2 linked regions of the Polyangium spumosum genome follow. The protein of the gene in region 2 binds, or shares a complex with, the protein of the main gene of each other region. Links are inferred from orthologs where the notes say so. Each region holds a gene or a part of one and is shown on either strand. Other genes may lie near its edges. The genes, in order: uvrB and GF068_RS06095.

The links.
Region 1: the proteins of GF068_RS06095 (region 2) and uvrB are in contact, whole or in part, in a crystal structure (PDB 7EGT), measured with the Thermus thermophilus proteins. The link is inferred for Polyangium spumosum from one-to-one orthologs. Residues at the interface, in WP_096412145.1 of Thermus thermophilus: His654, Arg656, Phe657, Gln666, Asp668, Glu669, Lys680, Arg681, Leu682, Ser683, Lys685, Tyr686, Ala687; in WP_096411307.1 of Thermus thermophilus: Glu23, Leu25, Arg26, Asp27, Gly28, Glu29, Arg30, Phe31, Arg55, Glu326, Asp327, Phe328, Glu379, Ser382, Gln383, His398, Gly400, Arg401.

What each region holds. Positions count from the first base shown.
Region 1 is NZ_WJIE01000003.1:921,714-924,986, reverse strand. What follows is about bases 93-3,055. They hold uvrB (excinuclease ABC subunit UvrB), read right to left. Parts: upstream 2,674-3,055; coding sequence 511-2,673; downstream 93-510. Other genes in these bases: GF068_RS13865 (TIGR03960 family B12-binding radical SAM protein), read left to right, coding at 2,808-3,055; GF068_RS13875 (DUF309 domain-containing protein), read left to right, coding at 93-477. Also shown: more of GF068_RS13875, read left to right, coding at 1-92; more of GF068_RS13865, read left to right, coding at 3,056-3,273. UniProt on the Escherichia coli protein: The UvrABC repair system catalyzes the recognition and processing of DNA lesions. A damage recognition complex composed of 2 UvrA and 2 UvrB subunits scans DNA for abnormalities.
Region 2 is NZ_WJIE01000001.1:1,486,205-1,489,494, forward strand. Bases 155-3,134 are described here. They hold GF068_RS06095 (ATP-dependent helicase), read right to left. Parts: upstream 2,816-3,134; coding sequence 494-2,815; downstream 155-493. Other genes in these bases: gpmA (2,3-diphosphoglycerate-dependent phosphoglycerate mutase), read left to right, coding at 155-433; GF068_RS06100 (D-alanine--D-alanine ligase family protein), read left to right, coding at 2,972-3,134. Also shown: more of gpmA, read left to right, coding at 1-154; more of GF068_RS06100, read left to right, coding at 3,135-3,290. UniProt on the Escherichia coli protein: A helicase with DNA-dependent ATPase activity. Unwinds DNA duplexes with 3'-5' polarity. Translocates on single-stranded DNA with 3'-5' polarity. Initiates unwinding more efficiently from a nicked substrate than double-stranded DNA.

The sequences.
Region 1 (3,273 bases), on a different replicon or contig from region 2:
GTCGCCCAGAAGAACCTCGAGGACGCCTTCATCCCACCGCTGAGCAGCGTGGGCGCAGGGCCCGTGCTCGAGCCACGCGTGTCACCGCCGTCGAAAGACCCGGAGACGCTCTTCCAGAACGGCCTCGACGCCTACCGCGCCGGACGTTTCTACGACGCGCACGAGCTCTGGGAGGACTACCGCCGCACCCGGCCGGAGTCGGACCCGTCCCGCGAGCTCGTCAAGGGCCTCGTCCTGGTCGCCACGGCCATGCACAAGCTGCATCGCGCCAAGAGCCCAGGCGGTGCAGCGCAGCTCCTCGAGCTCGCCCTCGATCAGCTACGCGACACGCCCGAAGGCACGCTGGGCCTCGAGGTCGGCGCCCTCGTCGAGGAGGTCTCGCGCGTGCACCACGAGGTCGAGGAGCTCGAAGCGAAGGGCGCCGACAGCAGCCCGACCCCGCAGAGCTACATCCCCAAGATCAAGCGCGTGGAGTGAACGCGTGAGGGCGAGCGAGAGGCCCGCCGCCGCTCAGCGGTAGCGGCCTCGGCCTGTGCTCGCCCCGCCACGCGCGCCCGCCTTCTTCGCGCCGCCGCCGCTCGAAGCGCTCGAAGCCTTCGCCCCGTTGCCCTTGGCCTTCGGTCGAGGTTTGGCCTTCGTCGCGGGAGGCGCGACCTCCTCGCCCGACTCCGCGAGCTCTCCCTTGAGCACGCGGAGCTGATCCCGGAGGCGCGCAGCCTTCTCGAACTCGAGGTTCTCGGCAGCGGCGAACATCTCGAGGCGCAGCGCCTCGATGCGCTCGGCGAGATCGGCGCCGGTGGGAGCCGCGTCCTTGCCCCCGGGGCCCGCGCCCTTCGCGCTGCCCTTGGGGACCGCGTAGTAGTCACGCGCGCCGGAGGTCGGCGAGAGATCGAGGATCGCCTTCGTGACCGTCGCGGGCGTGATGCCGTGCTTGACGTTGTACGCCGTCTGCACGGCGCGACGGCGGTCCGTCTCCTGGATGGCGTAGCGCATCGCGACCGTCTCGCGATCGGCGTACATGATGACCTCGCCGCGGACGTTACGCGCCGCGCGGCCGATCGTCTGGATCAGCGAGCGCGGGCTGCGGAGGAAGCCCTCCTTGTCGGCGTCGAGGATCGCCACGAGCGAGACCTCGGGCAGGTCGAGGCCCTCGCGCAGGAGGTTGATGCCGACGAGCACGTCGAACTCGCCGCGCCGCAGATCGCGGAGGATCTCCACGCGCTCGAGCGTGTCGATGTCCGAGTGCAGGTAACGGACCCGCACGCCGAGCTCCGTGTAGTACTCGGTGAGATCCTCGGCCATGCGCTTGGTCAAGGTGGTGACGAGGACACGCTCGTTGCACGAGACGCGCTCGCGGATGCGCTCGAGCAGATCGTCGACCTGGCCGGCGACGGGGCGGACCGTGATCTGCGGATCGGTGAGGCCCGTCGGGCGGATGATCTGCTCGACGACGACGCCGCCGGTCTTCTCGATCTCGTAGTCGCCGGGCGTGGCGCTGACGAAGAGGACGTTGTGGTAGTGCCCCTCGAACTCGTCGAACTTGAGGGGACGGTTGTCGAGCGCGCTCGGCAAGCGGAAGCCGTACTCGACGAGGGTCTCCTTGCGCGCGCGGTCGCCGCGGTACATCGCCGAGCACTGCGGGATCGTCTGGTGCGACTCGTCGATGATGAGGAGGAAGTCCTTCGGGAAGTAGTCGATCAAGGTGGGCGGAGGCTCGCCAGGCTTCCGGCCCGAGAGATGGCGCGAGTAGTTCTCGATGCCGTTGCAGAAGCCCATCTGCTCGAGCATCTCGAGGTCGTACATCGTGCGCTGCTCGATGCGCTGCTTCTCCAGGAAGCGGCCGGCCTTGTCGTAGAAGTCGAGCCGATCGCGGAGCTCCTCGCGGATGGAGGCGATGGCGCTGCGGAGCTGCTGCTGCTCGGTGACGTAGTGCGAGCCGGGGTAGATCGCGATGCGGTCGAGCGTGCCGAGCACCTTGCCGCGAACGGGGTCGACCTCCTTGATGGCCTCGATCTCGTCGCCGAAGAACTCGACGCGGATGGCGACGGTCTCCTCGTACGCGGGGAAGATCTCCACGACGTCGCCGCGCACGCGGAAGGTGCCGCGGTGGAAGTCGATGTCGTTGCGATCGTACTGGATGTCGACGAGCCGGCGGAGGAGCTCGTCACGGCGGAGCTCCTGGCCACGCTCCATCTTGATGAGCAGGCCGTGGTAGCTCTCGGCCGAGCCGATGCCGTAGATGCAGCTCACGGAGGCGACGATGAGCACGTCCGGCCGGGACAGGAGCGCGTGCGTGGCGGCGTGGCGCATCCGGTCGATGGCGTCGTTGATGATGGCGTCCTTCTCGATGAAGGTGTCGCTCGAAGGGACGTACGCCTCGGGCTGGTAGTAGTCGTAGTAGCTGACGAAGTAGTGGACGGCGTTGTTCGGGAAGAGCTCGCGCATCTCGCCGTAGAGCTGGGCCGCGAGCGTCTTGTTCGGGGCGAGGACGAGCGTCGGGCGCTGGAGGCGCTCGATGACCTTGGCCGCCGTGAACGTCTTGCCGCTGCCCGTCACGCCGAGCAGGCACTGGAATTTCTCGGACCGGGCGAAAGCTCCGCTGATCTCCTCGATCGCGCGAGGTTGGTCGCCACACGGGGTGAAGCCTGAGACGAGCTCGAAACGCCTTGACACGAGGGCGAGCAACCTAGTCGCCACTTGCAGCCCGTGCAACCCGGCGTGCCCATGCGTGTGCTTCGGTGCGAGCGTTCCTTCTCGCTCGGGTCCTTGCGTGCTACCCGAGAGAACCCGCCCGCAAAGGTTTTCCCATGGCAGATGCCCCCGCGATTCTCGATGGCCACCCGTACGCAGATTTCCTCGACCGGGTGGAGAAGCCCGCGCGTTACACGGGCGGCGAGGTCGGCTCGGTCGTCAAGGACTGGTCGTCCGTGGAGGCGAAGGTCTGCCTCGCGTTCCCCGACGTCTACGACATCGGGATGAGCCACCTCGGCTTCAAGATCCTCTACAAGATCCTGAACGACGATCCGCGCACGCTCGCCGAGCGCTGCTACGCGCCGTGGAAGGACGTCGAGGCCGAGCTGCGCAGCCGGAACATCCCGCTCGTCTCCTTGGAGAACAAACGGAAGTTGCGAGACTTCGACGTGGTCGGGTTCTCGCTCCAGTTCGAGCTCACGTTCACGAACGTCCTGCTCATGCTGGACCTCGGCGGCGTGCCGCTGCGCTCGTCGGACCGCGGCGAGGACGATCCGCTGGTCATCGCAGGTGGGCCGGTGG
Region 2 (3,290 bases):
CGGCGAGGCGCAGGTGAAGATCTGGCGCCGGAGCTACGACGTCCCGCCCCCGCCGATGAGCGACGACGACCCGCGCTGGCCCGGCAAGGACCCGCGATACGCGTCGATGCGCAAGGAGGAGATCCCCGCCAGCGAGTCGCTGAAGGACACGGTGGCGCGGTTCCTCCCGTTCTGGGCGTCGGACATCGCGCCGGCGATCCGGAGCGGCAAACGCGTGATCATCACCGCGCACGGAAACAGCCTGCGCGCGCTGGTGAAGCACCTCGACGGCATCTCGGACCAGGAGATCGTCGAGCTGAACATCCCCACGGGCGTGCCGCTCCTCTACGAGCTCGACGCGAACCTGAAGCCGATCTCACGCCGGTACCTCGGCGACGAGGAGGCGGCGAAGGCGAAGGCCCAGGCCGTCGCGAATCAGCTCAAGGGGAAGTGAGGCGCCATTGCATTGCGATGCAGCGCCGCATCGCAATACAATGACCACGCGTTTCACGCATCATTCGGTCCGCAAGAACCGCGCCTTGATGCGTTTGACCCCCCAGCCGGAGAACTTGACCGTGGCGATCGGGTCGTCGCCGGGGTCGACGTCGACGATGGCGCCGACGCCGAACTTCTCGTGCATGACCCGCGCCCCACGCGCGAGGCCACCCGCGCCCTCGCCCGGCTCGCGCTCGATGTACCGCTCGCCCGGCGCGCGCGCAGGCACGGAAGCCGAAGGCGAGGCGAAGGAGCGCGCGGACGTCTTCTCGCGATCCATCGGATGCACCCAGGGCCCACGCGGCCGCGCAGGTTCGTCGCGGTCGCGGTACCCGTCGCGGAACGACCGCTCGCTCGAGGCCGCGGCCGTCATGAGGCCCTTCACGGCCGCGGTCGGGAAATCGGCGATGAAGCGGCTCGGCACGCCGAAGCGCGTGTTGCCGAAGATCATACGCCGCGCCGCGTGCGTGACGAAGAGGCGCTCTCTCGCCCGCGTGACGGCGACGTAGGCGAGGCGGCGCTCCTCCTCGATGTCCTCGTTGCGCTTGGGATCCGGGCCCTTGAAGGGGAAGATCTCGTCCTCCATGCCCGTGATGAAGACCGTGTCGAACTCGAGCCCCTTGGCCGCGTGCACGGTCATCATGGAGACGCGCGGCGCGTCCTCGAGCGCGTCGATGTCGCTCGAGAGCGTGACCCGCTCGAGGTAACCGGAGAGCGTGCCGACCTGCCCCGCCGCGGCCGCCTCGGCCTCGTAATCGAGGATGGAGCCGATGAGCTCCTGCAGGTTCTGCTTGCGCGCGTCGCTCTCGGCGCTGTCGTCCTCGTCGAGCATACGCGCATACCCCGTGCGCGCGAGGACCTCACGCGCGAGATCACTCGGCGGCGCGGAGGCGGCCTTTTCGCGCAGGCTCTCGATGAGATCGCGGAAGGCGAGCAGGCTCTTCTTCGCGGCCGTGCCGAGGCCGCCGCGCTCGACGAGCGGCACGAGCGCCTCGTAGAGCGGCACGTTGAGGGCGTTCGCCACCTGCGTGAGCCGATCGAGCGTGGCCTGGCCGATCTTGCGCGCCGGGACGTTGATGATGCGCTCGAGGTCGACGTCGCTCTTCGGGTTATCGAGGATGCGCAGGTACGAGAGCAGATCCTTCACCTCGGCCCGCTCGAAGAAGCGCATGCCGCCGACGATCTGGTAGGGGATCCGCTCGGCGCGCAGGACCTCTTCGAGCACGCGCGACTGGGCGTGCACGCGGTAGAAGATCGCCACCTCGCCGAGCGGCACGCCGCGCGCCTGGGCCTCGCGGACGCGCTCGGCCACCCACGCGGCCTCGTCGTGCTCGTTCTGCGCGGCGACGACGACGACGGGCTCGCCGCCGTCCCGCGCGGTCCAGAGCTCCTTCGGCTCGCGATCCTTCGCCGGCTTGATCACGCCGAGCGCGGCCCGGACGATGTTGCCCGAGGACCTGTAGTTCTGCTCGAGCTTGACGATGGCGGCGTCGGGGAAGTCGCGGCGGAAGTTCCGGACGATACGCACGTCGGCGCCGCGCCAGCGGTAGATGCTCTGATCGTCGTCGCCGACCACGCAGAGGTTGCGGCTCGCGGCGAGCGCGCGCACGAGGCGATACTGGACCTGGTTGACGTCCTGGAACTCGTCGACGAGCACGTGCCGGAAACGCGCGCGAAGATCCTCGCCGGGGAGGCTCTTCGGGTCCTCGGCGATGCGCAGCACCGAGAGGATGAGGTCGTCGAAGTCGACGGCGTTGGCCTTGCGGAGGTAGCGCTCGTAGCCCTCGTAGACCTTCAGGATCGCGTCGTCGAAGAAGCCCTGCGGCTCGAAGTCGGCGGGGCCGCGGCCCTCCTGCTTCTCCTTGTGGATCCGCGAGAGGACCTGCCGCGGCGGATACCGCTTGTCGTCGAGCGAGAGCTCCTTCAGCACCCGCGCGACGACGGCGCGCTGATCGGAGTCGTCGTAGATGACGAAATTCCGCTCGAGGCCGGCCGCGTCGTGGAAGCGCCGGAGCAGGCGCGCGCAGGTCGCGTGGAACGTGCCGATGCAGAGCTCCTTGGCGATCTCGTCGCCCGCGAGGCTCGCGATGCGGCGGCGCATCTCGCCCGCCGCCTTGTTCGTGAAGGTCACGGCGAGCACGCGGTACGGAGGGACGCGGTGCCCGGCGAGCAGGTTCGCGATCCGATACGTGATGACGCGCGTCTTGCCGCTGCCCGCGCCCGCGAACACGACGAGCGGGCCCTCGACGTGGGCCACCGCCCGCGCCTGGGGCTCGTTCAACCCGAGCTCATCCGCCGGCTCGGGGAAAGCAGGCGGAGGAAAGGCCACCAGATCCGTCACGGAGGGGGCCGTAGCACGTGGCTCCCCGTGAGGGGAGTCCCTGACGCTTGACGCAGCGGCCGCCCGCTCGCATGAGGCTCCCGCCGTAGCCGATTTTTCAGCGAAAAACCCGCGACACCCGCCCTCTCCTTCGGCACCCTCCATTCCAACGAACCGATGCGCATCGCGCTCATCTACAACTTCAAGATCACGGGCTCCCCCGAGGAGGCGGAGTTCGACCCCCCAGAGACCATCGACGCGATCGAGGACGCCCTCTCGCGCGCAGGCCACGAGGTCGAGCGCGTCGAGGTCTCGGGCCCCGCCTCGCGCGTCATCGCGCGCCTCGAAGCGATCTCGCCCGACCTCGTGTTCAACATGGCCGAGGGACACAAGGGCAAGACACGCGAGGCGTTTTACCCCGCGCTCTTCGACGAGCTCGGCTTCCCCTACACGGGCTCGGACGCGTACACGCTCTGCCTCACGCTCGACAAGGCGC